3 regions of the Ruegeria sp. HKCCA5463 genome follow, and region 2 is predicted to be linked to each of the others. Evidence: riboswitches for the same ligand, from Rfam matches in the RefSeq annotation. Region 2 holds a riboswitch; each other region holds the start of a gene.
The links. Region 2 has a riboswitch for cobalamin ahead of GOW09_RS15170 (DUF1636 domain-containing protein). Riboswitches for the same ligand answer to the same signal wherever they lie in the genome.

Region 1: linked by a shared signal. The riboswitch ahead of GOW09_RS21455 (DUF4198 domain-containing protein) and the one ahead of GOW09_RS15170 (DUF1636 domain-containing protein) in region 2 are both predicted to bind cobalamin.
Region 3: linked by a shared signal. The riboswitch ahead of GOW09_RS17770 (hypothetical protein) and the one ahead of GOW09_RS15170 (DUF1636 domain-containing protein) in region 2 are both predicted to bind cobalamin.

Annotation. Positions count from the first base shown of each region.
Region 1 is NZ_WQFL01000016.1:18,816-29,003, forward strand. It holds gene GOW09_RS21445 (sugar ABC transporter substrate-binding protein) at 1-834, opposite strand, end outside; gene GOW09_RS21450 (ROK family transcriptional regulator) at 1,088-2,212, shown strand; cobalamin riboswitch at 2,334-2,533, shown strand; gene GOW09_RS21455 (DUF4198 domain-containing protein) at 2,666-3,451, shown strand; gene cbiM (cobalt transporter CbiM) at 3,458-4,069, shown strand; gene GOW09_RS21465 (cobalt ABC transporter permease) at 4,066-4,641, shown strand; gene cbiQ (cobalt ECF transporter T component CbiQ) at 4,641-5,420, shown strand; gene GOW09_RS21475 (energy-coupling factor ABC transporter ATP-binding protein) at 5,417-6,067, shown strand; gene GOW09_RS21480 (hypothetical protein) at 6,172-6,384, opposite strand; gene GOW09_RS21485 (hypothetical protein) at 6,461-7,459, opposite strand; gene GOW09_RS21490 (hypothetical protein) at 7,452-10,188, opposite strand, start outside.
Region 2 is NZ_WQFL01000007.1:64,084-74,271, forward strand. It holds gene cobN (cobaltochelatase subunit CobN) at 1-2,289, opposite strand, end outside; gene cobW (cobalamin biosynthesis protein CobW) at 2,295-3,350, opposite strand; gene GOW09_RS15170 (DUF1636 domain-containing protein) at 3,352-3,723, opposite strand; cobalamin riboswitch at 3,815-4,022, opposite strand; gene GOW09_RS15175 (SLC13 family permease) at 4,256-6,112, opposite strand; tRNA gene GOW09_RS15180 (tRNA-Cys) at 6,741-6,814, opposite strand; gene GOW09_RS15185 (protein-L-isoaspartate O-methyltransferase) at 7,040-7,693, shown strand; gene GOW09_RS15190 (TolC family outer membrane protein) at 7,788-9,206, shown strand; gene GOW09_RS15195 (hypothetical protein) at 9,280-10,053, shown strand; gene GOW09_RS15200 (cobyric acid synthase) at 10,057-10,188, opposite strand, start outside.
Region 3 is NZ_WQFL01000009.1:43,438-53,625, forward strand. It holds gene nudC (NAD(+) diphosphatase) at 1-430, opposite strand, end outside; gene GOW09_RS17750 (bifunctional 2',3'-cyclic-nucleotide 2'-phosphodiesterase/3'-nucleotidase) at 613-2,481, shown strand; RNA gene ffs (signal recognition particle sRNA small type) at 2,521-2,619, shown strand; gene rsgA (ribosome small subunit-dependent GTPase A) at 2,778-3,803, shown strand; gene GOW09_RS17765 (hypothetical protein) at 3,843-4,700, opposite strand; cobalamin riboswitch at 4,834-5,056, shown strand; gene GOW09_RS17770 (hypothetical protein) at 5,147-5,554, shown strand; gene GOW09_RS17775 (dual specificity protein phosphatase family protein) at 5,546-6,058, opposite strand; gene GOW09_RS17780 (DNA polymerase III subunit gamma/tau) at 6,229-7,992, shown strand; gene GOW09_RS17785 (YbaB/EbfC family nucleoid-associated protein) at 8,393-8,746, shown strand; gene recR (recombination mediator RecR) at 8,808-9,401, shown strand; gene GOW09_RS17795 (hypothetical protein) at 9,555-9,899, shown strand; gene GOW09_RS17800 (hypothetical protein) at 9,986-10,188, shown strand, end outside.

The sequences.
Region 1 (10,188 bases), on a different contig from region 2:
TTGCTGCGACGTCGCGCCGATCACACCGTCGGCAACGTTTTGGACGCCCGGGCAGCCTCCGTCCACGGAAACGATGAGCACGTCATTTTCGCGCCCGATGGCTTTCAGCGCTTCATAAGCGCCTGCTGCCGCAGGTTCGTTGATGGTGTGAACAACGTTGATCGTCGGATCCTTGGCCAGAAGGTTTTCCATCGCGCGGCGACCACCTTCTTCGTTGCCGGCGGTGACATCACTCCCGACCAGACGGGGGTCATCTTCATCGCCGATCACGTTCGGGTCCGCCAGATCGATACCGAAGCCTTGCAGGAAACCCTGATTGCGCAGCACATCCACTGTCGGCTGGCTGACGGCAAGATCCAGTGTCGCGATTTTGGCGTCGTTGGCCGCGTCGCCCAGCGTGGCTTTTGCCCATTGTCCAATCAGCAGCCCGGCCAGGAAATTGTCCGTGGCAAAGGTCGCGTCAGCCGAGTCAATGGGTTCCAGCGGCGTATCCAGAGCGATAACCAGAACACCTGCATCCCGCGCCTGCTTCACGGCCGGAACGATGGATGATGTGTCCGAGGCCGTCAGCAGAATGCCCTTGGCGCCGTCCAGAATGCAGGTCTCAATGGCTTGCACCTGCGTTTCATGGTCACCGTCAACTTTGCCCGCAAAGGCTTTGAGCGTCATTCCCAGCTCTTCCGCTTTTGCAGTCGCACCTTCTTTCATTTTGACAAAGAACGGGTTGGTGTCCGTCTTGGTGATCAGGCAAACAGTTTCGCCTTCCGCCATTGCACTGCCAGCCATGGCAGTAACCCCGAGCGCAGCAGCACCCGCAAGTTTTGCAAGTTTCATCGATTATCCTCCCAGTTTTTTCTATGCCGAGTAGGGCACGAGGGCGATCAGGCAAAAAATCCTGACCCCATAAGAAACAATCACAAGATTCGAATTTTGAGTCAATAAATAAATCACTCTTATTTATTATTGACAGGGCGGGCGGGCTTTCTCATTCTTCAACAGGAAAGGGGTGGTCGTGCCGGAAAATTCATCTCGGAAAAATTCGATTGGCCTGCACGGGTCAGAGGTGCGCGGAACCAACCAAAGCGGGATGCGGGCCCGGAACGAACGGCTTGTATTGTCGCTTGTCCGGCGTCACCAGGCCCTTTCGAAGTCCGAGATCGCGCGCATGACAGGACTGTCGGCACAAACCGTTTCCGTCATCATGCGGCTGTTGGAGAAGGATGGTTTGCTTTTGCGCGGCGAACCGGTCCGCGGGAAAGTCGGGCAACCTTCCGTTCCCATGCGACTTAACCCGGATGGTGCCTTTTTCTTTGGGCTCAAGGTGGGGCGTCGCAGTGCCGAGTTGGTTTTGACTGACTTTGTCGGAAATGTGCGGCAACGCGATCGGCGAACCTATGACTATCCAACGCCGAAAGCCACTTTGGAGTTTTCCACTGAGAGTCTGGGCAAAATGATATCATCCATGTCGCCTGAGGCCAAAGGCAGGATTGCGGGACTTGGGATTGCCATGCCGTTCTACCTATGGGACTGGGCCCAGACCCTTCAGGTTCCTCAGGAAGAAATGGACCCGTGGCGCGTATCAGACCTGAAGGCTGACCTGGCGCGGCGCCTCGATATTCCGGTATTCCTGCAAAATGACGCCACTGCGGCTTGTGGGGCGGAATTGGTATTCGGTCCAGCCGATGGGCCCAGGGATTTCCTGTACTTCTATATCGGGTTTTTCATTGGCGGCGGTGTGGTCCTCAATGGCGCAATCTTTTCGGGACGTGGAAACGCGGGCGCAATCGGCCCCTTGCCTGTGCCAGATGATGCCGGTGGTGTCAGACCCCTTATCGACGTGGCCAGCCTGTATGTGCTCGAGCGTGCAATCACCACAGCAGGTGTCACGTCGCATTCCATTTGGGAAACGACCCAGCGTTGGGATGTGCCAAAAGTTCAACTGGAATACTGGTTGAAACAGACGGCGAGTGGGATTGCCTATGCGATTGTCTCGTCCTGTAGCCTGATAGATTTCGAATGCGTGAAGATTGACGGCTGGATGCCGCAGGACATCAAGGCGCGTTTGGTTGAAATGGTCGAAGACAAACTGTCTGAGCTTAACCTGACCGGTCTCGAGCGCCCTGCCGTGCTGGCAGGGACCGTGGGCCCGGAAGCACGCTCACTGGGCGCGGCGAGCCTGCCGTTGTCGGAAAGGTATCTTTCAGAAGCTTAGATGTGAAATCACCTTGTTGCCTTGGATATTTCACAAACTGGTTCACTCTCGCAAACTGCCGAGCTCATTATTTTCGATGGCCGTAACACATTTTCGTTGACGGAGGGCTGAGTTGTCTGGCAAGCCGCTCGGCATGTCCGGTTCCGGGGCTTGCTCTGGAATCAATAGGGAATGCGGTGCGGGCTCAGGCCCAATTCCGCAACTGCACCCGCAACTGTAAGCGGCGAGCAGGGCTGAAACGCCACTGGGGGTTGCCCGGGAAGGCCAGTCCGACGCTTTGACCCGCAAGTCAGGATACCTGCCGGACATGTGCCCTCACAAGGGGCACTCCTAATCGGCGACGGGATGTGCGTCGGACCAGGATGCCTGAAAAGGGTAATTTGGCGTTGAATGTCCCGTGGTCAAAACGAATTTCGCGCCGGGATTGGCGCGACGGGACAAGGACGACTGTTCATGAAAACGCTGCTCAGCGCAGCCGCTGCCGCGGTGGCTCTTCCTGCCATAGCAAATGCGCATTTCCTTTTGGAATACACCACCGACACCATGATCGAGAAACCGGGCGATGTACCGGTCAAACTGATTTTCTGGCATCCGTTCGAGAATGGCCATGTCATGGATCTGGAAAAGCCGCAGGAATTCTATGTGATCCACAACGGTGAAAAGACCGATTTGCTGGACACGCTGGAACCTATCCGGTTCACTGGCGGGGAAAACGAGGGTGCGGCGTTCAAGGGCAGTGTCCCGGTCAAACGTTCGGGCGACTATGTGCTGGTGACGGTTCCTCAGCCTTATTATGAGGAATCCGAAGACATTTATATCCAACAGCTCACCAAAGCCTTCCTGAACCGCAACGAATTGCCGACCGACTGGATGAATCCCGTGGGTCTGCCGACCGAGATTATCCCGCTGAACAAGCCGACCAACATCATCGCGGGTTCGACTTTCACGGGCCGTGTGCTGGCTGATGGTCAGCCGGTTGCGGGGGCCGAGATCGAGATCGAGTACATGGCCGCCGAACCCGACATGGAAAGTTCGGCCGTTTCTGCACCGAAAGCGTCTCCTATGCCGGGTGGTGCGGTGGTCGCAATATCTGACGACAACGGGTACTTTTCGTTCGGCGTTCCGAAAGCCGGTTACTGGGGTTTCGCCGCCCTTGGTTCCGGTCCGGCAACCGAACATGAGGGCAAAGAACTCAGCCAGGATGCGGTCATCTGGATTCGTGCCTGGGATCTGGAGTAACCCCAAATGCACATCGTCGACGGAGCCCTTTCCAACCCGGTTGTAATTGGCGGCGCCATAGCCGCCGCGGGCGGGATCGCCATGGGTCTCAGGTCTCTGGATCTTGATCGCATCCCCACTGCGGGCGTGCTGTCAGCCAGTTTCTTCGTGGCATCCTTGATCCACGTGCCCATTGGTCCGTCGTCGGTCCATCTGATCCTCAACGGCATGGCCGGGCTGCTGCTTGGTTGGGCCGCATTCCCGGCTTTGTTCGTCGGGCTTTTGCTACAGGCGGTCTTTTTCGGCTTTGGCGGGTTGACGGTGTTGGGGATCAACACCGTCAATATCGCCTTTCCCGCAGTGGTGGCCGGAATGTTGTTCGGTCGTCTGATCGCGCGTGGAACGCCTTTGCAAGGTGCAATTTGGGGGGGCGTCGGCGGCGCATTTGCGATTGCGGCGACAACCGGCATGGTCGCGTTTTCCTTGGCGCTGTCGGGGGATGAATTTCTGCCTGCCGCCAAGCTTGTTTTCTTCGCCCATATTCCTGTCATGGCCATCGAGGCGATTTTGACCGGGTTCGCCGTGTTGTTGGCGCGCAAGGTCAAGCCCGAGCTGTTTTTCAGAGGAGCAGCCACATGAAGCATCTGGTTGTCATATTGGCCGTGTGCTGCGCACCTGTGCCTGCCCTGGCGCACAAGGTCATAGCCGGCGTTTTCGAGTCGGGAGACGTCATCGAGGGCGAAATTGGCTTTTCTAACGGCGACATGGCAAACGGCACCGAGGTCATTGTCACCGGCCCGGATGGGGCCGAGCTGGGTCGATCGGTCACGGATGCGGACGGTTTTTTTGTCTACACGCCGACCTCGGCCGTGGCGCACACCTTCTTTGCCAACCTTGGCGCCGGGCATGTGGCCGAAGTCACGATGTCTGCCGAAGATGTCGCGCGGATCATGGGCGTTGCCGTGGCAGAAAACGGTGGCTCATCTTCGGCTGCTGTGACGCAGGCCAGCGGTTCGGCGGCGTCTCTCAGCGCCGAAGAGCAGCAGGTTATCGCCAAGGCCGTACGTAACGAATTGCGCCCGCTCAGGCGCGAGATTGCGGCCTATCGCGAACAGAATGACCTGCAAACCATCCTTGGCGGGATCGGGTACATCGTTGGTCTGTTTGGTCTGGGCTTTTACATGGCGGCCCGCCGCAAGCTGGCCTCCTGATGGCACACGTTCTGGGGCACAAGGAAAAAACACTGTCCGAAGCCGGTGACGGACCAGAAGGTCTGATCAGCCTGCTGGATCCTCGGATGCGGATCGTCATGGCAGTTGTTTTTGCGGTCGTGACCGTGGCGCTGTCATCCCTCGGCGCGCTCTGCGCGGCGCTGACAGTGTCGCTTTCGCTTCTGATAGTTTCACGTCTGCCGCGGCGAAAGACGTTGAAGCGAATGGCCATGATGGATGGGTTCATCCTGTTCATGCTGGTCCTGTTGCCCTTTTCCATGCCCGGGGATCCGATGTTCACGCTTTGGGGATTCTCCGCAAGCTGGCAGGGTTTTTGGAAAGCGGTCGAGATTGCCTTGACCGCCAATGCCGTGATCCTGTCCCTGTTGGTTTTGGTCGGGACGATGGAGCCGGTTACACTGGGCCACGCCCTGCATCGTCTGCGGTGCCCCGAAAAGCTGGTTTACCTGCTGATGTTCACGATCCGGTATATCGAGGTCTTGCGCGAAGAATACCTGCGGCTGCGCGCCGCCATGAAGGTGCGTGGTTTTCGGCCAGCAACAAACTGGCACACATATCGCAGCTTTGGCTACCTTGTGGGTATGATGCTTGTGCGCGCGATCGAAAGATCAGAACGCATCCTGGCCGCTATGAAGTGCCGGGGGTTTTCCGGGCGTATGCCGTTGCTTCAGGAATTTGCCCTGACCCGTGCGGACATTGTGTTCGCGGCAGGTTTCAGCGGTCTCTGCCTGGGTCTGATCGTTCTGGAATTCGCATGACACTGATCGCGCTTGAAGACATCTGTTTTTCCTACCCCGGCCAGCCACCCGTTCTGGACGGGGCAAGCCTGAGCCTGAGCGCGGGGCAGCGCCTGTCCCTGACAGGCCCGAACGGAGCGGGGAAATCGACGCTCCTGCGGATTTTGCTTGGGTTGCAGCGCCCGTGTTCAGGCACCGTCACCGTTTTTGGTCAGCAACGCGTGGAAGAGGCTGATTTCCATGAGGTCCGCCGCCGGGTGGGGCTTGTATTTCAGGATGCGGACGATCAGCTGTTCTGCCCGACCGTCGCCGAAGACGTTGCTTTTGGTCCGCTCAATCTGGGCAAGACCCGTGACGAAGCACTTGCCATCGTCGACAAAGTACTGGGCGATCTGGACCTGATGCACCTGAAGAACCGCATTACCCATAAATTGTCAGGCGGAGAAAAGCGTCTGGTGACCCTGGCGACGGTTCTGGCGATGGAACCCGAAGTGCTGTTGCTGGACGAACCGACGAATGCGTTGGATACGAAAAACGAAGCGCGCCTGCTGGAAATCCTGCGCGCGTTGCCACAGGCGATTTTGCTTGTCAGTCATTCGCCGGCGTTCCGCTTGGAACTGGCGCCCGATGAACTGGATCTTCGCGACGGGAAGCTGGTGCCGGTCTGACCTGTTCTCGTGGCAACCGGACATGGTGGTTTCAGAAATGCAATCATACCGCCTGAGCCACGCCATGAAACGGAAAGCGAACCTTGCGCGTCGTCAGGCCTTGGCTATGTGCGTCTGCGGCTCATCAGCCCATATTTGACCGCCCATGCCCGAAAGGACCCGCGTCTGCGCCTGTCCTGTTTCACAGGTTGCCTGGATTGCGCACCGCCTTTGCGGTTGAATTCGAACACGTCGATTATCCGCTCGGCACAGCCACAGGCTTCGCCCATGCCGACTTTGGCGAAATAGAATTTCTCGAAACGCTCGGGGTTTTGCATGGCTGACCTCCTGAATGCATTGAACCTCATGAAGGGCGCATTGCCAAATCACTTTCGTGCGTTTCAGGCAGCCGTGCTATGGCGCAGCGAACTCGCTTCCTGTCCAGACATTGTCCAGTTGATTGAAGACCGGCGAGGTAATGAGCATTTCAGCGGAATAAAGCAGTTGCAGCTCATCCGCAAACCGCGTGACGCCCGGCACAAGCCCGGTGATGTTGCGCCATTCCGCCCAGGTTCCGGGATTTGACAGACTGGTCGGATTTCCGGGATCAGCGGGCTGGTGCCACCCGGCGGCGTTCAGCAGCGGCGTGAGCGCAAAGCGCGCATCATTGCTGTCGACTTCGGTACAGGCAGTGGTGTCGCACTCCCAACTTGTCCAGTTCGCCGCCGCGATGGTTCCGGCGATCGGAGCGGCGGCGTCGATGACCCGAGCCATAACCTCGAACCCGCCACCAGCCGTCGGACGGCTGAGCGACAAAGGGTCGGTTGCCACGGCGTGCAAAGCCGCTGTTGGCGCCAGGCTGAGTGTACGACCGATCAAAGCCAGCTGCGCAGAGCCGTCTGTTGCGGGTGCAGACCCCGCAGCAGGCAGGACCCTGAAAGGTGTCAAAATCGGAACCGCGCCACCGCGGATTGTGATTTCCTGCACCGCATTGTCAAAGGCCGGAACAAAGTCGCTGCGGATCGTATGGGTCAACGGGAAGCTGGGTTGTTGCGGCCCCGCAGGTCGGGCGCCGTCACGTGTGACAAAGGACAACGGTGGAACGGCACCGGGCTGTGGCAGCGAAATCTGCGGCCCTGCTATGCCCAGAGCGGCCGCGATCATGCGCGCGCGCTGTTCGGCCTCTCCATACTCGCTGAGCAGATTTATGTAGCCGCCGATCTCGGTGATGTTGCGCGGGGCAGGGATGCGGGATGGGGCAATGTCGCCAGCGATGGCCAGCCTGTGGGCTATAACCTCTCGGGCGCGCTGTATCGCCGGAGAATTGGTGGTTTCGAGAATATTGATGATGGCCTCGGCAAGGCTTTCATCGATACCGGGTTCGGCGGTTGCATTCGTGCTGGTGTCACTCATCGTCGTCCTCCGCAGGGGCGCTCAGGCCATTGAGGAAATCCAGAACGGATTGGCTGCCGGCCTTGGTTGCGCTGCCGTCATCCGCATCCGTATTGGCTTTGGTAAAGGCCCCGAAAAGCTTGGCCAGAAGCAACGTGTTGGAGGGATTGGCCAGAGCGGCAGCACCGCCGGGGAAATCCTTGAACAGGTTTTGCGTGAAGGCCGCCCGGTTGCCATCCGGTTGCCCGCCGATCAGCGCAGAAACACCCGAGGCGTTCTTGGCGATATCCTCAAACCCCTTGAGCTTTGCGGCATTGTCGGCAGCTGTCTTTTTCTTCTCGGCGGCTTGCTTTTTGGCTTCTTCCTCTTTGCGGGCCGCGGCGATCTCTTGCCCTTTGCCCGCCAGTTCAGTGGCCTTGCCGACAAGCTCTTTGGTCAGATCCGTCGCCGTGTCTATGGCCTTGTCCCGACCGGCGGCGACCGATTGCGTTTCAAGGGCCAGTTGCGCCTGCAACTCTTTCAGACCTGTCAGATCGGTTCCCGCCCGTGCAAGATCAGGCGCGGCCTTGAGGATCTCGGCCAGTTGCGAACTGGGCACGGCCTGGCCCGTGCCGATGTCGCCCCCTGCGATGGTAAGCGTGTTCGAAGGTTGATTGGCCGGCAGGTCCGATGGCGCACGGGTGCCAAAGATCGCATCGCTGTCCGCGGGCAGGACCGGCGTGTCGCCAACCGGGGGTGGCGTCGGGCTGTCCTGCCAGTTCCAGAAGCGGCGATGGTCGATCATCTCGCAGGAATTGCAGCGGCCCAGAACAGCCTCGCCCAAGAGGCCCCTGGTCGGCAGCGATATCGTGCGGCGCGGTGGCCGGAAGTCTTCGCGGTGGAAGGCCAGCAGGCTGTCCTGAATGTCGCCGGTCCGCATCTCCATTCTGTCGGCCAGATCGGGCGGGATCGAGAAGGGCATGATCATCGCATTGCCGTAGAAGCCCAACACCTTGTTCTGGACCGTGCTGAGCAGCGATATCTCGCTTGAGGCGTCATCCAACCCGCCATCGGGCACGCCGATGGTGAAGCGTTCCAGCAGGATGGCCCGTTCCTCATCCGTCATACTGGCCCAGATCACGCGGGAATAACGAACGGTGTCGGCAACGATATGCTGATACATTTCTTCGATCCGCCGCAGATCACGGCGCGACAGCACATCCGGCACTTCCTGTACGGAATAGGGCAGGGTCGCAGGCAAAGCCTGGAATGTATTGTCGTCAACGATGGTCTGCGCGTCTTCATTCATGCGCGCTTCGAACTCGCTGATCATCGGCGCGCCGACCAAATCGTCGAAATCCGAGCCTGAAATCGTCGTGTGAAGGCTCCGGCTGATGTTGCGCGTGGCGCGATCCAGATCATCCGCATCTTCCAGGTTCGAGATATGTTCCCAAATGTTGAAGATGTTGATCGGGTCCGGGCCGGTATAGAATGAATAGGCAAAAGAGCCCGTCCGCCTGCGCAACTCGACGCGTGCGATGTCGGAACGTTCGACCGAGCGGGGCAACGCCACGGATCCGGTATAAGTCCGCCGGTTGGTTGGATCACGGCGCGCGTCAGCCAGCCGAACCAGCAGGTTTTCGCGTGTCTCGGCAGGCAAGTCATGCAGGTTGTCGATGTCGATCGGCGATCCGGTCAGGGGCACTGGCCCAACGCGATCGCCATCATGCGTGAAGATCACCGCGGATATGTCATCATTGGGCATGAAAGTGCCCTGAGCTTCGAAGCTGACGATGTCCTGCGCGACACCCGGAGCATTCTGCGGTGTCGCGTCCTTGTCCGCGTAAAACTCTTCCAACAGTTTGAGGGCGGTGCGGAATCTGCGACGGTTTCGGAATACGCGGCGGAACACGTCTGCGTGGCGCAGGATCACCTTGTACCGGCTCAGCAATCCGGACCGGCTGACATTGCCCGGCAATTGATCGCCTTGCCCCAAACGGCGAAAGCGGATGAGCTGCATGGGAACGAAGACCACCAATTGTACGCCTTCGATCCGCGTTTCCAGGGAAAAGTCGCGCAGAACTTCGAACCACTGCATCGTCATTGCATGACAGTGGTTGCGGTTGGCCACGAATTTTGTTGTCGCCGTCCGCCGATCACTTGCGGTGGCTGTGCGAACGCTGGTTCGGGCCGAACTTCGCTTGACTGAAGCGGCCCGTTCCAGCGCGGCGGAGAATGTCTCGTGCGTGTCTGACAGAAAATCGCGTGACGTGTTCTGCGTGTTGGACGAACTGCCTGACGAGTTGGAGCTGGAACGCGCGCCGCTGAAACCGACCCCGCCCACTATGGCCCCGATGCCGCCGAACAGACCGCCACCAATGCCACCGGCCCCCCCGAAGCTTTTTGTGAACGCCTTGGTCGAGAAAGAGGATGTTCCCCGGATCACTTCGTCCAGCGCGGTTTCGAATGTACTGTCGAAAGAGGTATCGCGCGCCTCTTCGAATTCCTGTTGTTCCTCAAAGGTTAGGCTTTCGCGTTCGCGCACGGTCAGGGTTTCGCGCTGTTCCGACACGACGATCCGTTGTTCCTCGCCCGGGGCAAGCGGCAGGGAATAGACCAGACGCCCCAACGACATTCCGGCGTGGACGGCGGTTGAACGCATCTTGGCGATATAGCCAAGCGCCAGGCTGGAAGCTTTTGGCACATCCTGCGGGCGCTGTTCCAGGTCTTCGAAAAAATCCTCGATATCAATGGGTTCGTCAATCGGTATC
Region 2 (10,188 bases):
TTCCTGAAGATGGCGCCGCACCAGTTCTTCGGCCAGTTTCACACCCTGAGCATAGGCCGCACGGGTCGGAACCGACCGCGGATCGGTGGTGTAAAGGTTCCGCCCGGTGGGCAGAACATCTGACCGGCCACGATAGGGGGACCCTGAAGGCCCGGCATCAATCCGCTTGCCTTCGAGCGCTTTGATCAGCGCGTCGCGTTCGGCGTGGGCCGAAGGAGCCGGATCGAAACTGCCCGTCACTTCGGGCACACGCCCGAAGATGTGCAGCCCGTCGCCAAACTGGCTTTCCTTGATGTCACAGACAAAGCGGTCGATGCGGGTGATGGCCTCGGCGGTGCAGGTTGCCTGATCGAGGCCAAGATCGCTTTCCAGCCCTATCGCCTGCGCCTCATCACGGATATCTTCCTGCAAGCGGTCGCGGCGTTTGGGGTCAAGCCCGTCGGCGTTGGAAAACTCATCCAGCAGCGATTCAAGCCGCACCATCCGATCCGGCGTGCCGCTTTCCTTCATCGGGGGCGGGATGTGGCCCAGCGTGACGGCTCCGATCCGGCGCTTGGCTTGCGCGGCCTCGCCCGGGTCGTTCACGATAAACGGGTAGATCACCGGCAGATCGCCGATCAGCGCCTCGGGCCAACAATCGGCAGACAAGGCGACCGATTTTCCGGGCAACCATTCCAGCGTTCCATGCGCGCCGATATGGATCAGCGCATCGGCACCCAACCCTTTGCGCAGCCACAGATAGAAGGCGACATAACCGTGGCGCGGGGTGCGCGAGAGGTCATGATAGTCGTCATCTCGCAGCTCGGGCGTGCCGCGTTCGGGTTGCAGCGCGACCAGCGCCTTGCCGCGCCGAAGCGCGGTGAAATGGAAGGCACCATCGGCACAGGCCGGATCATCTTCGGGCGCGCCCCAAACGGCGTGCAGATCAGCGCGCAGGGTCTCGGGCAATTCCGCAAGCGCATCCTGATAATCCCCAAGCGACCACGAAATCCGTGCGTCCAGAAGAGTGTCGGCAATCGGCTCGCCTGTCGCGATGTCATAGCCTTCTTTGTCAAGATCGGACAGCATCGCCTCGGCCGAGGCCAGCGCGTCGAGGCCAACCGCATGGGCCATCTGCCAGTCTTTGCCGGGATAGGTGGACAGGACCAACGCAGGAATCTGATCTGCCTTGGGTTTGTCGTTCAGTGCAAGCCAGCCCGATACACGGTCGATGATTGCTTCGATCCGGTCCGGTTCGGGCCGATGTGCAAAGCGCGCGTATTCCAGATGCGGATCGCGTTTGCCGGGTTCCTTGAAAGACGCGATTCCTGCTGAGATCCGTCCATCCACCTCGGGCAGTACCACATGCATGGCAAGATCGGCGGGGGACAAACCGCGTTCCGCCTCGGCCCAGGCTTTGCGGCGCGAGGTGGCGAGAGCGACCTGAAACACCGGCACGCCTGCCGCGTCCAGAGGCGACGTTCCCGACGCACCTTTTCCCGAAAACGAGGTGGCGTTGACAATGGCCGATGGGTTCAGCGCAACAACCTGGTCCCGCAACCAGTCGGCGGCCACGGGCGCCTTGAGAGACGGGGCAAACATGCCCACCGCCGCGTATCCACGGGCGCGCAGGCTGCGGATCAGGGCGGCGATCGGGGCGGTGTCTGCCGAGGTCAGGTAAGCGCGGTAAAAGGTGACGAGGATTCGTTTGGCCTTGCTTTCGAACGCGGTTTCCACCGGGATTACGCCGCGATCCGGACACCACACGCCACATTCGGGCAAGGTCTTGGCGCCCATCACCGGACCGGCATAAAGCCCCGCCGCCAAAGCCATCTGCGCCAGCGCCGCCTGTGCCGCGACCTCGCCGCCGGTATCGCACAGATGCGCCAGACGCCGCAGGGTCGAGACCGGCAGGGTGGAATAGTCATCCAGCCGCGTGTCCTCGCGCCCGTCGGCGGGCAGCACCGCCAGTGCGATGCCCTTGGCCTGCGCCAGGGCCAAAACCTGCTGCAACCCATAAGGCCAGTAGGGGACGCCGCCGATCAGACGGATCAGAATGCCCTTGGCGCCCTCCATCGTCTGCTCGACATAGGTATCGACCGATAACGGGTGTTTCAACGCCGTCAAATTCGCCAGCCGCAGGGTCGGCATTCGCCCTTCCGGTCCGCCGCCGCGATGCCAGCCCGCCGCGAAAGCCCCCAGATCGCTGTCCGAAAACGACAGCACCACCAGATCCGCCGGGCTCTGGCCCAGATCGGTTGGGGTCTCGGTTTCCTCGAGCCCGTGGCTTTCGCGGAAGACGACGTGCATGGGTCTTACTCGGCAGCCTCACGCACACCCACGAGGATTTCGCGGATTTCCGCCTCTTTGATATCGTCATGCTCGGCGATGACGACCAGACGCGAACGACGGTCTTCACCGGGTTCCCACGGGCGGTCATACTGGTGACGCACGCGGGCACCCACTGCCTGGACCAGCAGGCGCATGGGTTTGCCCTGAACGGCGGCATACCCTTTGACGCGCAGGATGTTCAGTTCATTGGCGAGGCGTTCGATATTGGCGACCAGTTGGGCCGGATCGGTCTGCTCGGGCAGCTCGACGATGATGCTTTCGAAATCGTCATGCTCGTGATCGTGATGGCCGTCGTGATGCGAGGGTCGGGCGTCCATGTCATCCTCGGCGGCGGCTTCCAGACCCAGCACAACGCGCACGTCCACGGCACCTTCGGCCACTTCGACGACGGGCAGGGGGCGCGGCGCCTCGGCGGCGATGATCTCGCGCGCTTTGGCCACGCCTTCGGGGCCGGCGAGGTCGGGCTTGGTCAGCAGGATGATGTCGGCGCACGAGATCTGATCCTCGAACACCTCGGACAGGGGCGTTTCGTGGTCGATCGAGTCATCGGCCATGCGCTGGGCGTCCACCGCTTCGACATTGGGCGCGAAACGGCCTGCGGCCACAGCCTCGGCATCGGCTAAGGCGATCACGCCGTCGACGGTGATCTTCGAGCGGATGTCAGGCCAGTCGAATGCCTTGAGCAGCGGTTTCGGCAGGGCCAGACCGCTGGTTTCGATCAGGATATGATCCGGGCGCGGCTCCAACGCCATCAGGGCCTCGATGGTGGGAATGAAATCATCTGCCACGGTGCAGCAGATGCAGCCATTGGCCAGTTCCATGATGTTTTCCGCCGGGCAATCTGGAATGGCACAGGATTTCAGGATGTCGCCATCGACGCCTACATCGCCGAACTCGTTGACTACGACGGCAAGGCGCTTGCCCTGCGGGTTCTGCATCAGGTGACGCACCAAAGTGGTCTTGCCCGAGCCCAGAAAGCCGGTGATCACTGTGACGGGGAGTTTTTCGAGGTTCGACATGTCAGGCTCCAATGGGGGGAATGCGCGAGGCACAGTTCTTGCGAAAATGTTCGGGGCGTTCGCGCCATTTCACCAAACCATCTTCCGTGGCCAGATACTTGGTCGCGCCGTCGACGATGACGTCGACATGATCTGTTTCGTTCAGGTTTTCATACACGAAGGTCCAGCGGCCCGGCCCGCGCAACACGATCGAACAGCCTTGATCGCAGTTTGACAGGCATTCAACGGCTTGCAGGGTGACACCGTCGGGCAGGTCTGCCTGTTCCAGGGCCTTGTGCAACAAAGCGCCCGGGCGTTGCGCATCATCTTCGACAGGCAGGCCGCGACGGCAGGTAGTACAGACCAGCAACTCGACTGGTGCGGTCTCGGTCATGTCTCTCATCCCCCCAAATCCTCTTCGCGGGGGACGGGGTTTCATGCGGGCCACGAGTGGTCATGGACCCGACACCGGAACACCCCGCCCGGTTTCAACTTCGGTTGTTGGCAGGTCTCCCGGCTTGCGGATGCCAGAGGCGGGCCTCTGTCGGATGTCCCGCCTTCCCGGCTTTCGGGCCAGTGGCATTGGGCATCCTCTCCGTTCACGGTCGCGGGGGCGGCTGCGTTTGGCGGCAAGACCGTTGACGCATTCCCTTTTCATCGGCTCTCACCGACACCAACGAAAGGGACATGCGGCACCGCTGGCCTGCTTGTCAAGCGAGTCGCGCGCAACAATGATGCAGAGGCATGGAAAGCGACCTGTGGGCGTCGATGGGCGGCATGGTGTGCCGGGACCCAGCCTGAGGTGGGCCCGGCGACGAACGGTATCTTAGCAAGGGGCGTAGACTATGGTGAACGGGTGCCTTGACTGAACCTGTCCAGATGATGAGAAAAGACCACCGAACCCCCCGGATCCTCTTGCGCTAATACTAATAGATGACGTTTATCATGAGCAGCGAGACGACCAGAAACAGCGCCGTCATTATTCCGCCGGAGCGGACGAAATCCATCACCTTGTATCCGGCCGGACCCATGATCAACGCGTTTACCTGATGGGTTGGGATGATGAAGCTGTTCGATGTCGATATAGCGACCGTCAGGGCAAAGACGGCCGGGTTTCCACCCGCCGCCACCGCAATTGATACCGCCAGAGGCACCAGCAGAACCGTGGCCCCCACATTGGACATGACCAAAGAAAAGGCCGTCGCCAGAACGGCGATGCCGGTTTGCAGCGACCAGAGCGGCCAGCCGTCCAGAATTATCATGATCTGCTGCGCGATCCACGCGGCCGTACCTGTGTTCTGCACGGCTTGTCCCAAAGGTATGAGGCAGGCGAGCAGGAATACGGTGTTCCATCCGACCGCGCGGTATGCCTCGTCCACGCTGAGCACACGGGTCAGCATCATGCCCACCGCGCCGGTAAGAAGACAGAGTGAAAGCCGGACATCCGTGAACAGGATCAACGACAGCGAAATGGCGAAGAATGCCAGGGCCCAGCCGACTTTTTGCGGCCGCAGCTCGTCCTGAGGAAAGTCCGTCGTCACAACGACGAAATCCGGATCTCGTTTGATCCGCATCAGGTTGTCCCATCTGGTATGTGCCACAAGCATGTCGCCCGCCTGAAACTTTTCGAGCCCGATCTGAGTGGATTCGTGATCCTCGGTCTCGACATGGCTCAGCGTCTCTTCGCCGCGGTGAATGGCCAGCAGCGACATCCCGTAGGTCTTGCGAAACAAAAGCTCGCGGGGGCATTTGCCGATCAGCTTGCTGTCGGGCGTGATGACCACCTCGGCCACGCCTGCATTGGTTGGGGCGAACTCTTCGACGAAAATGTCCAAATCCGGAAGAACGGTCAGCCCGTATTTCTCGGCGAACGTCTCGACCTCCCAACGGCGGCCGACGATGGCCAGCCGACACGGCGCTGCAATTTCCGCTGTCAAAACCTGAACCATCGAGGTTTTGCCGCGATAGAAGGTGGAAATGATGTACAGGTGGTTTTCGTGGTTGATGTCGGCCAGAATCTCGCCGACCAAAGGGCTGTCCTCGGGCACCACGACTTCGAACACATCGGCTTTGAGGCCATAGACCCTTTGCAGGTATTCCTGTGTCCCTTGTCCGGTACCCGTATTGTCAGGCCCTTCAGCCTCGGGCAAAACCCAACGTCCCAACAGCAGAAAGTAACCAATTCCCGTCAGGATCAGAACCGCACCGATCGGCGTGACCGAGAACAGGCCGAAGGGCTCCATTTTCTGAGAGGCCGGCAGACTGTCATTTGCCGTCAGGATCAGATCGTTCAGCAGGATAAGAGGAGACGACCCCACCATCGTCATGGTGCCGCCCAAAATGGCGCAGAATCCCATCGGCATGAGCAGGCGCGACAGCGGTATGCCCGACCGTGTGGAAATTCGGCTGACAACCGGCAGAAACAGAGCAGCGGCGCCGACATTCTGCATGAACGAGGATATGACGCCAACGGTGCCGGAAATGATTGGTACAACCCTGCCTTCGGATTTGCCGCCGTATTTGAGGATGACGGCAGCCACCTTGTTCATGATCCCCGTCTTGTCCAGACCGGCCCCGACGATCATGACCGCAATGATCGAGATGACGGCATTGGATGCGAAGCCGTCGAACAGAAGGGTGACATCCGCCAGATTTCCCAGCCCGGGCGCGTAGCTGAGCAAGCCTATGAGAACCAGAACCAATATGGCGGAAAGGTCGATCCTTATGATCTCGGAAACGAACAGAAAAACGGTGAAAGCCAGCAGGGTGCAAACGACCCCCATCTCGAAGGTAAAGGCAATGTGTTCCACAATACGTCCAGAACTTTTTCTTTGTTAGAGTCCTAGTTCATCCTTCCCGAGTTGTCATGAAGTTTCGTTTTTCGGCGATGGTGAGACATAATATTGCTCAAGGGCTGTTGTTGGAGCAATGCCTTCGGAGGCCCGTTTTGACGAACACGTCAGAAAGAAGGATAGGCCAAATTGCATAAGGCAGTCTGCACGCTTCGCGCAGGCGCGATGCCGTCCCAACCAGGTCGAAGCAGCACAGGTAATGGCAGGTCAATTCCAGCCATGGACGACAGACAATCCGACAGCTTTGTTTGCAGCACCATTCTGCCGCTGCCTGAACCGCACAAAGGGCCAGCTTGGCCGTCCTTGATCGCAAACTGCCCACAAGAATGGTATACATCTGAAAGGGCCGGACCAATGGTTCAGGTCACCAATTCTGAACATTTCGAGATGAAGATGCCCAGGAAGTACGGCGGGTGTTGCCTGAACGCAAGCTGGCGGCATATGCCAAGAATGCTCGCAGTCGGATGGAACAGAACCAGATCGAAACACGAAAAATCCAATAGTTGGTTGGATATTGGACCTCGAGGAGGGAAAAAGTACCGCAAGTCATTGGAGGTATTGGAGGCGAGTACCGGAATCGAACCGGTGTACACGGATTTGCAATCCGCTGCGTCACCACTCCGCCAACTCGCCTTTACAAGTAAAATCAAATACTTGCTGTGGTGTGCGTGGGGTTTTAGCAGCTTTCCCAAGGGGCGTCCAGAGGATTGCGCGCAATTTTGTCGACGAGATTGAAATTTGCCGAAGCCCGCAACCGCAAACGCACAGGCGCAGGGGGGTTGCGTCAACAGGGCCGTTGCTGGGCGTTTCAGGATGTGGCAAAAGCCGGGTAACTTTGGGAATGACTCGAGAGATCCTATGACAGATTTCGCTGCCCGGCGCCGCACTATGGTTGATACGCAAATCCGGCCTTCGGATGTTACAAAGTTCCCGATAATTGAGGCGATGTTGAACGTCCCGCGCGAAAACTTCGTGCCTGACGCACAGCGTGAGGCCGCCTATGCCGACAGTGTGATCGATCTGGGCAACGGGCGCTGTATGCTCGAGCCGAGAACGCTTTCTAAAATGCTGGATGCGCTCAACATTTCGAACGACGAGATGATTCTCGATATCGCTCCGGCGACGGGGTATTCCACTGCGGTTGCCGCGCGTATGGCCCAGTTGGTTGTTGGTGTGGAAAGCGACGACTCGCTGGCGTCCGAGGCGCAAAGCCTGTTGGCTGAGGCCGATGTGGACAATGCCATTATCCACGTCGGTCCTTTGGATCAGGGTGCGGCTGAGCACGGTCCTTACGATGCGATCATGGTGCAGGGCGGTGTTGAACGGATTCCCGACGCGCTGTTGGATCAGCTCAAGGAACATGGCCGGATTGCATGCCTGTTTGTTGAAGGCAATCTTGGAACTGTGCGGATCGGTCGAAAGACCGGAGGCCGGGTCAGCTGGCGGGATGCGTTCAACGCCAGTGCACCGATACTAGAGAGCTTTTCGGCGGAGTGTGCATTTTCGCTATAGTTCGCCGATAGATTCTGCTGGCGCCTTGATTAGTTGAAAAGAAGACCGCAAACTGCTTTCAGGGCAGTGTAATTTCGTTTGAGAGGATTTCGGTATGCGTGGTTCAGCGACAGGCAAGCTGGTCAGGGCATTCGCAGTGACCGCAGGACTTGCCATCAGCGTTATGCCAGGGCGTCCGGCGTGGGCTGACAACATAACAGACGCCTTCATCGGCGCGTATAATACAAGCGGCTTGCTGGAGCAGAACCGGGCGCTGCTGCGCGCGGCAGATGAAGACGTGGCAATCGCGCTTTCTGCATTACGGCCAATCATCAACTGGACTGTACAGGTCAGCCAGGATTATACCCGGTCTCGGACCAACAATGTGGTCACAACGACCGAGCCGTCCCGGTTTTTCACCGGTCTGGGGCTAACTCAGCTTCTGTATGATGGTGGCGCTTCGGTTCTGGGCAAGCAATCGGCGCAGGAAACGGTTCTGTCGACCAGACAAACCCTGATCGACATTGAGCAACAGGTGCTTATCCGCGCTGCAAATGCTTACCTGGGCGTGCTGCTACAGGAAGAAACAGTCGCAATTCGCCAGAACAACGTGGATGTTTCGGCGGAAGAGCTTCGCGCATCGAATGATCGCTTCGAGGTTGGCGAAGTGACGCGCACGGACGTGGCGCTTTCCGAAGCGCAGTTGGCAAGTTCTCAAGCTGATCTGGCGGTCGCTCGTGGTGAACTGAGCATCGCGCAGGCTGAGTATGTCAATGCGGTCGGCAAGGCGCCAGGGAGGACGGCCGGTCAACCCAGCCTGCCCAATCTTCCACGGAGCGAGGCAGAAGCGATCAGCCTCGCGCAACGCAACCACCCGGCGATTCTGTCGGCGCAGCATCAGGTCCGCGCTTTTGATCTGATTGTCCAGCAACAGCGGGCCAACCTTGGGCCGAATGTCAGTTTGAACGCGGATGCGGGTGTGCGTGAAAGCTATGACAACAACGACTATGTGAATGACGCGACCGTGTCGCTGGACTTTACACAGCCGATTTACGCCGGTGGCCGGTTGGCCGCGAATGTGCGGCGCGCTATGGCAAATCGGGATGCGTCTCGTGCGAATCTTCTGAACGTACAAAAGAATATCACACAGGGCGTTACGGACCGGTATGCAGCGTTCCAGGCAGCCAGTGCCAGCCTCAGGGCATCGACGGAACGGGTTCGCGCATCGCAGGTGGCATTTGATGGCATCAGGGAAGAAGCGACCTTGGGTGCCCGGACCACTTTGGACGTTCTGAATGCTCAGCAGGATTTGCTGGACGCGCAGCTGGCCGAAGTGGCGTCGCGAACGGAACGATCCCGCGCAGCGTATCAGCTGTTGCAGGCGCAGGGCCTTTTGACGGCAGAACGTCTTGGCCTGGCGGTTCAGATCTATGACCCGACTTTGTACTATAATCTGGTCAAGAAAGCCCCCGCGCGTGTCAGCAAACAGAGCAAGGATCTGGATCGAGTCCTCAAAGCGTTGCGTCGGGACTGACCGGCAATACTATTTGTTGTAGGGCTCGGATTGTTTGGCTACACTCGATCCAACGATAGAGCGGTAGAGAACAATGTCTGATAATGTCGTGAAAGCAGGGATCGAAGACGTTCTGTCTTCGGTCAAACGTCTGGTCAGTGAAGACAGTCGCGGTAAATCCTCCTCGGATCAACAGGGTGCAACGCGCAAGCCGGGGCGTTTGGTGCTGACGGACGCGCTGCGCATCAGCAAACCCGCTCAGCCCGAGATCATGCCCGCCAAGCCGTCTCCTGATGTTGCCGACTCGGCCAAGCCGATGCTGCTGCGTGCCTGCGACATCGTCAGGGCAGGTGATCCTGCCAACACTGCGGATGACGCGACCGAGGGGCATTCCGCGGAAACTGGCTCAACCGATGATCCCGCGATCAGCCTGAGTGCCAAGATCGAAGCGCTGGAAGCGGCGATTGCGCAAACCGAGGATCAATGGGAGCCGGATGGCGACAGCGCAGACGCCTATTCCGGCACACCGACGCATTCCCTGCCGTGGAACGTCGAAGAGGAGTTTGCGGCCGCAAGGACCGTCGTTCTGACTGATCAGGAAGATACGGACGATCCTCAACCCGAGTCCGCTTCGATACAAAACGCAGAGTTCATCCGGGCGGGACGACCGGCTGAATCCGATCGTGCCACTGAAGTCGTTGAAGACGTTTCGACAACGGATTTGGATGAAGAAACATTGCGTGAGTTGATCGCGGAAGTTGTCCGCCAGGAGTTGCAAGGCGCGATGGGCGAGCGGATCACGCGAAACGTGCGCAAAATGGTGCGGCGGGAAATCGCGCGTGCGCTCGCCGCGAAAGATCTGGGATAAGACTCAGCCGCGCTGTGGTGGCTGTGCCAGGCTCAGCATCAGGTCAAGATTCATGTGGCGCTCTAGATGATCGGCCAGATCATCCAGCGCCTGCTCTACCCCGTCTTCGTAGGCAATGTCCGACGTCACGCCCAG
Region 3 (10,188 bases), on a different contig from region 2:
GTTCGGCATCACGAGGCGACAATCGCGCCATGATCCGGCGAAGCTCGGCGAAAACATGCCCTTCAGGCAAATCCGGGTGCTGCTGTTCGGATCTGTCCACGAACTCTCCCAGGCCGGTCAGATCCAATCCCTCTGCCGCCCAGGCCGAGATATCCGCGGCAAACAGGGGTGCGCCCTCTGCGCTCAGGCCCAGAAAAACCGGTGCTTCGATCACGCCGCCGGGGCCATCGCATACCAGCGGGTGGGTCATCTGCGTCAGGGCAAGCTGATCCAGCGCCGCGCCCACGACCAAAAGCTTGCCTCGCCACAGCAATATGCATCGCGCAGCAGGGTCGCGCGCCATCTCGGACAGCTTCTCTGAATCCCCACGAAGATGCGCTGCCCGATTCAGGCCCGAGCCACCGAAAGTCACCTGCTCTGCGTTTTTCATTGGAATTCCTTCTGGTCTTGCGCACAGGGCTGCCATGTCTCAGGCCCTGTTGCAATGGCAATTCAAGACGCAAAACGCAGAGACGCGCCGCCGAAAAGCCGCATGGCGGCCTCGGAAAAATCATCTAGACTGCGCTTTGATGATTTTAGCCCATTACCACATTCAAAAGCAGAACAAAAAAAGTGAAGCAAAACCCATCGACGCAGGTTCAACCCACAAAAGACCGTGGGCGTATTCGTATTCTTGCCACCTCCGACCTGCACATGCATCTGACCGGTTTTGACTATTACGCGGACACACCGGACCCGACGCTTGGGCTGACACGCACCGCCAGCCTGATCCGCAAGGCCCGACACGAGGCCACAGACGCGCTGGTGCTGATTTTCGACAACGGGGATTCGCTCCAGGGAACGCCGATGGGCGAATGGGCCGTTCGGAACGACAATCCCCACCCGATGATGCAGGCATTCAAGGCGCTGGGCTATGATGCGATTGGTCTGGGCAACCATGATTTCGGGTTCGGGCTGCCGACATTGGACAAGACCCTTGCACAAGCCCCGTGCCCGGTTCTGTGCGGCAATCTTCATCGGTCCGGAGAACAACAATCATGGCAGCGTTTTACGATCCTTGACCGTGTCGTGAGAGTGGGAAACAAGGATGTGCCCATTCGCGTCGGCGTGTTTTCGGTTCTGCCGCCGCAGACGACGCGTTGGGAAGAACACAATCTGAACGAAACCGTAGCGGCGGACGACATCGTTGTCGCGGCACGGTCCCTGACGCGTATCTTGCGCGAAAAGGGGTGCGATCTGATCGTGGCGCTCGCCCATTCCGGGCTTGGACACCCGGACGCAGCGACCGACACTGAAAATGCCGTTATTCCCCTGGCCGCGATCGAGGGCATCGACGCTGTTGTCGCCGGGCACACTCACCTGACCCTTCCCGCACGCACCGGCGCGCAAACCCCGAATGTGGATTACGTGAAAGGGCTGGTGCATGGAACGCCGGTTGTCATGCCCGGCTCGGCAGGCGCATATCTTGGAGTAATCGATCTGGCCGTTACCCTACAGCACGAGTCGGGGCTGCGCGTTGTCGACAGCCACGCCGAATTGCGCCTGGTTTCGGTGGACGGCACCGCGATTGGCGAAGATTTGGAAATCGCGCATCTGGTTGAACCCGCACATCAGCAGACCCGTCAGGACATGGCCGCGCCCGTTGCGCGCGTCTCGGACACATTGCACAGCCATTTCAGTTTCTGTGCGCCGGATCGTGGATTGACGCTTGTGGCAGCCGCACAGGCAGCCGCGTTGCGCCCTTTCTTACACGGCACCACGCTTGCAGAGCTGCCGCTGTTGTCAGCCGCGTCACCGGCCAAATGCGGCGGACGCTCTGGCCCCAGGCACTATACGGACGTGCCGCCCGGTGAAATCTGTCTGCGTCACGTGGCGGACCTGCATGTCTTTCCCAACGAGTTGCGCGCGGTTCAGATCACGGGCGCGCAGCTGCTGGAGTGGTTGGAGATGTCAGCCAGCGCATTCAACCAACAATTCCCCGACGCCGAGGCAGAGCTGTTCGACCGGGATCGGGCGGGATACAATTTCGATGTCATCTTTGGCCTGTCCTATCAGATCGACCCGTCGCAACCGGCGCGTTACGATGTCGGGGGGCAAATGATCCATCCCGGCCACAGGCGGGTGCATCATCTGACTTGCGCAGGCCAGGCCGTGCAACCCGATCAGGCATTTGTCGTTGCGCTCGATAATTATCGCGCAAGCGGGGGCGGACATTTCCCGCATGTGTCATCGGCCCCGGCCATCGATCTGCCCCCGCTGGATATCCGGGACATTTTGCGGGACTACATGACGCACCGCCTGCCACCCGACCCATTGGCCCGGCAACCTTACCCGTTCTCTCTGATGCCGAAATCGGGGATGACGACCATTCTTCGGACCGGTCCCGGTGCTTTGAAGTATGTCGACGAATTGAACAGGTTTGCCCCCAAGATTCTGGAACCTGACGAAAACGGTTTTGCACGCATTCGGCTGACGCTCTGACGGGTTGTCTTTTGCCGAAGCCTTCCCTATATCCAGAGTCGAGAGGTTGGCGCGGGCGAGCGCCTCGCCAACCTGGTCAGGTCCGGAAGGAAGCAGCCACAACGAGCCCCGCTTGGGTCGATGTCCAACCTCTCACTTTACGAACCTTAGCCGCAGGAGGGCTTTATGATTGTAGCAAAGACCCTTCGGGCAGCACGGTTCTGACCTCACGGTATCGACTGACTGCCTGAACACATGACCCGGGGATGAGCGATCGCCATCCGTCGGGAGTGCTGTTTCTGACGACAGGCAAACCAATGTTTCTTGCACTTTCGGACCTGGGATGGTCCTCTCACTTTGCTGCGCAACACGCGGCTTATCCTTCATGCACACCTTTTCGCATCACTTCCGTTCATCGGGACCGCCTGATCGGGCTGAACCCTGACGGCGAAGTCCCGTTGCTGTCTCCCGATCAAACGACCGGCAGCTATGCCGTTGGCGATTGGGTTCTCACCGATGACGACAAACGCGTGCGCCATTTGCTCGACCGGCGCAGCCTGCTGCACCGACGCGCCGCCGGTACAGGCGCCGCAATGCAACTGATCGCAGCCAATGTCGATGTGCTGTTCATCGTCAGCTCCTGCAATGCCGATTTCAACCTGCCCCGGCTGGAACGATATCTGGCGCTTGCGTATCAGGCCGGGTGTTACCCGGTCGTCGTTCTGACAAAGGCCGACAAATCGGCGGACCCTGACAGTTTCTCGGGACAGGTGCAATCACTGGACCCGTTCCTGACGGTTCTGACGATCAACGCACTGGACCCGGCAGAGGTTGAAAAGGTGCTGTCCTGGTGCCCCAAAAGCCAGACCGGAGTGCTGGTTGGTTCGTCGGGCGTTGGCAAGACGACACTTGCCAATACCATGACCGATCAGGATCTTGCCACCTCGGACATTCGCGAGGATGACGCGCGGGGCCGACACACGACGACCGCACGCGCACTGCACCGGATGCGCAACGGCGGCTGGTTGATCGATACACCTGGAATGCGCGCGTTGCGCCTGCTGGACGCTCAGGACGGGATCGACGACGTTTTCTCGGACCTTGCCGAGTTGAGCCGGGACTGCCGTTTTTCGGATTGCCAGCACAGCTCCGAGCCCGGATGTGCCGTGCAAAAGGCAATAAGCCACGGCATGCTTGATCCGGCTCGATTGGACCGGTGGCGCAAGCTTTGGCGCGAAGATCAGCGCAATTCTGAGACCGTCGCGCAGTCCCGGGCGCGGGACAAAGCGTTCGGCAAGATGGTCCGTGGCGTCATGAAGGAAAAGAAACTTCGCAACCGGTGATGGCGGGTCGGGGCCTGGCCCGTTCTGCGCCGCGTCTGATCAAGCGATCAGTCGCGGCCAAACCGCTGCATTGCGCCGGGCAAATGCTCCGATATGACCAACCTCGGGCAACCCGAAATCGGCGGGGCTCAGCAGGTGGCGGTTGGCATCGGGGCCGTAAAGATCCGCAAGCCGCCAAACCGCGTCCGGCGGCACCATCTGGTCGTCCTCGAAGGTGAACAAATCCACGGGCGTTCCAGAATCCTTCCACTGCGCCGCAGGTAACTCATGCCCGATTTCAGGCACATAATTCAAAGGCGCGGTACACCATTTGCGCCACTGCCAATAGACCGATGCCGGCAGATCCGAGCCGAACCCGATCGCCTTTCCGGGAAGGTAGCCAAGGGCTCGGGCCAAAAGCGGGGCATGACCATACCAGAACAATCCTGCCAAACCCCGATAGGGCCACGGGTGGTCGCTTACGGTTACCAGCCCCGAACACACACAGATCATCCGGTCAATCAGATCGATATCCGGCTGCACAGGCCCCAACATCGCGCCGATCGAATGACCGATGGTCCAATGCTGCGAATCGGGAAACCGTCTGCGCATTTCCGCCCGTGCCGCGGGCATGTCGATCAAGGCCCAATCCGCCATGGTCGCACGCGAGTCTTTCAGGCGGCCAGTCAAGGAATGCCCGTAATCGCGATAGTCATAGGTCAGGCAGGCCATACCCTGCTCGGCAGCAAGCCATCGTGCGAAATGACGGTAATAATCGCGCGGCACACCCGTTGCACTGTTCAGCACGACGACGATTTCGGGCGAGGTCAGCGGGCTGTACAACCGTGCAGACAGTGTTTTCTGCCCGGACGGAAAGCGAAACTCTTCGGTCAATACCGTTTGCTCTGTGTCCAACATGATCTCTGGCTTTGCGCTTGGTAAATCCGGTTTCCGAACCTCAACGCCCTCGACACTATGCATGAACCAACATCGTATCCAGCATGACCAAGCGTCCGGTCAAAAGATCGGCTTGACTCGATGCGTGCTCAAACGCTAGCGGTTGTGTGATGGTTTCCGGCCTCCACAAGGGGTCGGGATGAAAAGGGAACACGGTGCGGTAATGTCTGGTCATGCAGGCAACAACCAAATCCGCGACTGCCCCCGCAACTGTAAGCGGTAAGCGATGCCGAAACACCACTGGCCCCGAAGGCTGGGAAGGTCGGCAAAGCGATGACCCGCAAGTCAGGAGACCTGCCATCGGAAACGAAACCGAAACTCGGGCGGGGTGTCCGGGCAGGTCCTGACGGCATCACGATGTCCCACCTGTCCAAAATATCCTGTCCACCAAGCGCGGAGGGCGCAGGATGATCTGGAAGACAAAAACACATGAATTCAGTGCAACAGTATGTCAGCGGACGGGCAAAACCTGTCCCGCTTTGGCGCGGCTGGCGCGCTCGATATCCGAAGCCATGGCCCAGGCGACCTCGGCCACAAGTGACGATTTCGAGATTGAGGGCAGCAGCGAGCTGTCACATTGCGCCGAAGGATGTCATGCAATTTTCCGCGCGCGATCAGACAGCATTCGTGTCTTTTGCGGAACGCAGCCCGAAACCGCATTTGAGCCGCTGAACGGCTATGCCGACCTGATCTTCGGAAACACGTTCAGTGCGATGCCATCCGGCGTCGTGAAGACCCCACCCTGCGCGATGATCGAAGTTTCCACGATCCGGCCTCGGAAACCTGCTTGCGCGCCCGTGCAGATTTCAATCTGAATCCAGACTGACCTGTGCCTGGGCGCGCCGAGAGGCCCAGGCCAGTTGCGCATCCGTTTCGACGGCGCAAGGGCGCACCGCCCGCAATCGTTGCAGCGCCGTGTCCGCGCGTTCGCCGCATTCGACCATCAGCCGCAGGACAATCATACCTGACCTGCCACATCCCCCGCGGCAGTGCACCAATACGCGACCTCCGCCGGAAAGCGCGTGCCGGGCCGCGGCGCTGACGGACGGCCACGCGTCATCAATCGCTTTTGTCGGCGCTCCGAAATCTTCGATCGGCAGGTGAACCCATCGGCTGGCGCGGCTTTGAATATCGCTGCCAAATTCCTGCGCCCCGTCCTGAAGCATTTCGACATCCGTCGTCATCGAAACAACAAGCCCCGGCTGCCAGGCTGCGATCATATCCAGATCGCTGGAGTAATCTCCGCCGCGTCCGGGCATCGAGGTCAGCGCCAGCGTTCCGCCACCGACTTGCAGGGCGTAGATCACCAACTGCGACATGAATCCTGTCCTCCCCAAAGAACTCTTTACAAAATGAGCCATTAAATCCGCTGATGCAGTTTAGTGCGAAAGCGACTCGTTTCTAAATCAAAAATCATCGCGCCCCGCTGTGGACGCGGGCAACGGTGGCCACTACGCTGTGCCCAAGCACCGAATCCCAACGAGAAGACATGACAGACAGCTCCAGCCCCGCCTATCAGGTTCTCGCCCGCAAATATCGCCCGGAAACCTTTGCCGATCTGGTGGGTCAGGATGCCATGGTGCGCACCCTGAAAAACGCGTTCGCGGCCGACCGGATCGCGCAGGCCTTCATCATGACCGGTATTCGCGGCACCGGCAAAACCACGACCGCAAGGATCATCGCCAAGGGGATGAACTGCATCGGACCCGATGGAACCGGTGGCCCCACAACCGAGCCCTGCGGTCAGTGTGAACATTGTGTCGCCATCATGGAAGGCCGCCATGTCGACGTGATGGAGATGGACGCCGCCAGCCGTACGGGCGTCAACGACATCCGCGAGATCATTGACAGTGTTCGCTATCGCGCCGCCAGCGCGCGTTACAAGATTTATATCATCGACGAGGTTCATATGCTCTCGACCAGCGCGTTCAACGCGCTGCTCAAGACGTTGGAAGAACCGCCCGCGCATGTGAAGTTCATCTTCGCAACCACTGAAATCCGCAAAGTCCCTGTCACCGTGCTGTCCCGCTGCCAGCGTTTCGACCTGCGCCGGATCGAACCCGAAGACATGATTGGCCTGCTGCGCAAGATCGCCGAAGCGGAAAACGCCCAGATCGCCGAAGACGCGCTGGCGCTGATCACCCGAGCAGCGGAAGGATCGGCCCGGGATGCAACCTCGTTGCTGGATCAGGCGATTTCGCACGGGGCTGGCGAGACGACCGCCGATCAGGTCCGTGCAATGCTTGGACTGGCAGACCGTGGCCGGGTTCTGGACCTTATGGATATGATCCTGCGCGGCGACGCCGCGGGCGCACTTACCGAGTTGAGCGGGCAATACGCCGAAGGCGCGGACCCGCTGGCGGTGCTGCGCGATCTGGCCGAGATCACGCACTGGGTGTCCGTCGTAAAGATCACACCTGACGCGGCCCAGGACCCGACGGTTTCTCCGGACGAACGGACCCGGGGCCAACAGATGGCCGAGGCTCTGCCGATGCGGGTTCTGACCCGGATGTGGCAAATGCTGCTGAAGGCGCTCGAGGAAGTCTCGGCTGCCCCCAACGCCATGATGGCCGCTGAAATGGCCGTTATTCGCCTGACCCATGTGGCGGATTTGCCCAGCCCCGAAGAGCTGATCAAACGGTTGCAAGATGCCCCGCCACCGCCGCCGGGCGGGCCCAATGGCGGCGTTTCGATATCCCGACCGGGCACCGGTCCGGCGCCGGCTGGCGCAGCCCATCCACCTGCCTATGCGCCGCCCCCTCGCGGTGCCGGTGGCGCACCGGTTGCAGCCCTGGCGCAGGATACCCAGACGGCCCTTGCCCGGTACCCAACCTTCGACCACGTGGTGGAACTGATCCGGACCAATCGCGACGTGAAGTTGCTGGTCGAGGTGGAAAACGGCGTGCGCCTCGTCTCCTATCAACCCGGACGAATCGAATTTACGCCCGCCGCCCAGGCACCGGCAGATCTGGCGCCACGACTGGGCTCAGCCTTGCAACGCTGGACAGGAAATCGGTGGGCTGTCTCGATCGTCTCGGACGGAGAAGCCCCCACAATTGCAGAAATACGGGACGAGGCCGAGCTGGCACTGAAATCCGAGGCCGAAAAACACCCGTTGGTGCAGGCGGTACTGGCGCAATTTCCAAAGGCGAAAATCACCAGGATCGAAACGCCGGAGCAACGCGCCGCCAAGGTCGAGACCGAAGCGCTTCCCGAGGTTGAAGACGAGTGGGACCCGTTCGAGGAAGACTGACCCCGCCGCCCGTCACCCCCTGTTTCAAACGAAGCTGAACGAAGTTTCAATCGAACACATCCGCCTGCATGTCTCAGATCGTTTGTTGCGACACCGGCCAGCGGTAGGCGGCCCGTGACAATTCTGATCCGGATGCCGCGTAGCCATTCGAACCACGCCCAGATTTTCTTTGCCCTGTGTGATCAGTCTCGGCAGCAGGCCATATGCGCGCCAAGGACGATCTGCGCTATTCGGACCTGCAGGCGAATATGGCGTCGCAGACGGGCGGCACGATCCTGCTGACGCCTGCGCCGATCAACATGCCGGCCGGAACGGTAGAGCCTCCGACCGGCGGGAGAACCCTTGTGCCATGTGGCTGCTGCCCGTATCTAGAGCGCAAACGGAGACACAGGAGAATACTATGCTGAAAGGACTCGGCGGGCTTGGCGGTCTGGGCGACATGGCCAAGATGATGAAATCCGCGCAGGACCTGCAAACCAAGATGACCGAAATGCAGGAAGAGCTGAACAACATGATGGTTGTCGGCGAATCCGGTGCAGGCCTGGTCAAGGCAACAGCGACAGCCAAGGGTGAACTCAAAGGTCTGGATATCGACCCGTCCATCTTCAACGGCGATGACAAGGAAGTGGTCGAAGACCTGATCTTGGCCGCCATCAAGGATGCACAGACCAAAGCCGCTGAACGTTCACAGGAAGAAATGGCCAAGCTGACCGAAAGCATGGGCTTGCCCGCAGACATCAAGCTGCCGTTCTGAGCTTCATCTTTTCTATAATACTCCCGCCGGAGGCTCCCTCCGGCGCAAAGCAGGATTGGCCATGAGTTCGAACAGCGACATCGACAACCTGATCGACCTGATGGCCAAACTGCCGGGCCTCGGCCCACGCTCAGCCCGCCGCGCTGTGCTGCACCTGATCCGCAAACGTGCCTTGCTGCTGACGCCCCTGTCTGATGCCATGCAGCAGGTCGCGATCACGGCCCGCGAATGCCTGAATTGCGGCAACGTGGGCACCACCGATATCTGTGACATCTGCAACGATGAGGCCCGCGCAACCGGCGAGCTGTGCGTGGTCGAAGACGTCGCCGACCTCTGGGCGATGGAGCGTGCCGGAGTGTTCAAAGGGCGCTATCACGTTCTGGGTGGCACGCTGTCGGCGTTGGACGGGGTCGGCCCCGACGAGTTGCGCATTCCCCGCCTCAAGGACCGGATTGTGGCCGAAGGGATTTCCGAAGTCATCCTGGCGCTGAACGCCACCGTCGATGGCCAGACCACAGCCCATTACATCGCCGATCAGTTGGAGGGGCAGGTGCGCCTGACCTCACTGGCGCAGGGTGTGCCGATTGGCGGAGAACTGGATTATCTGGACGACGGGACGATCACGGCCGCGCTGCGGGCGCGGAAGGAACTGTAGCTCTAATTCCCGGTTCATTTTTTGCGAGGCCTTTGCGCTAGGCGGCGCCAGCGCAGCGCACGATGCATGCTCAAATATCGCGGTAACTAGCTTGACAGCTGTACTGTTATTGGATGAGTTTCTTTCTGTTAATTCCACGGATTATCAAACACGATGAAACACTTAGCGTTTTATGCAATTGTTGGTGCTTTCGCCTCGCCCTTGGCCGCTGAAACTCTCTACTTATACGAAGACACGCACGATTTACCGCCGCCATACAAACAATGGTGGAGCGCAATTCCAGAAGACAAAAAGTATGATGAACAAACACACAGGCACGTCTATGTTCGCGGTGACGGTAAGTATGGCGATTTTTTCGGCGTTCTATACGTTGATTGCATTAACCCTGAATACTCCGAATGGTTAGCTGTCGGAGGATCGCTGAATTCAGAAGACGTTCCAAACCAGGCAATTGTTAACCTGAGACTTGAGATTTGTTCCAACGGCGAGGAGACCTGACACGGCCCGCGGGAAATTAATAGATTGTCTAACTTCTACAACACTTTACAATGACATGAATAGATTGTCTGATTTGTGGATGTGCTATGACCCGCCTTCTCGCCCTTACTTTCGCCGCTTTGACAGCCACCTCCGCCCTAGCCCAAGACCTCATCGACAAGGGCTTTGTCGAAGGTTGGAACATCATGATGGACCCAGCGCTTGGCAACGGGTGCCTGATCCAGACGGTGTATCAGGATCTCTCGGTGGTGCGGCTGGGCTATGATGCGTTGGGCAATCGTGGGTATTT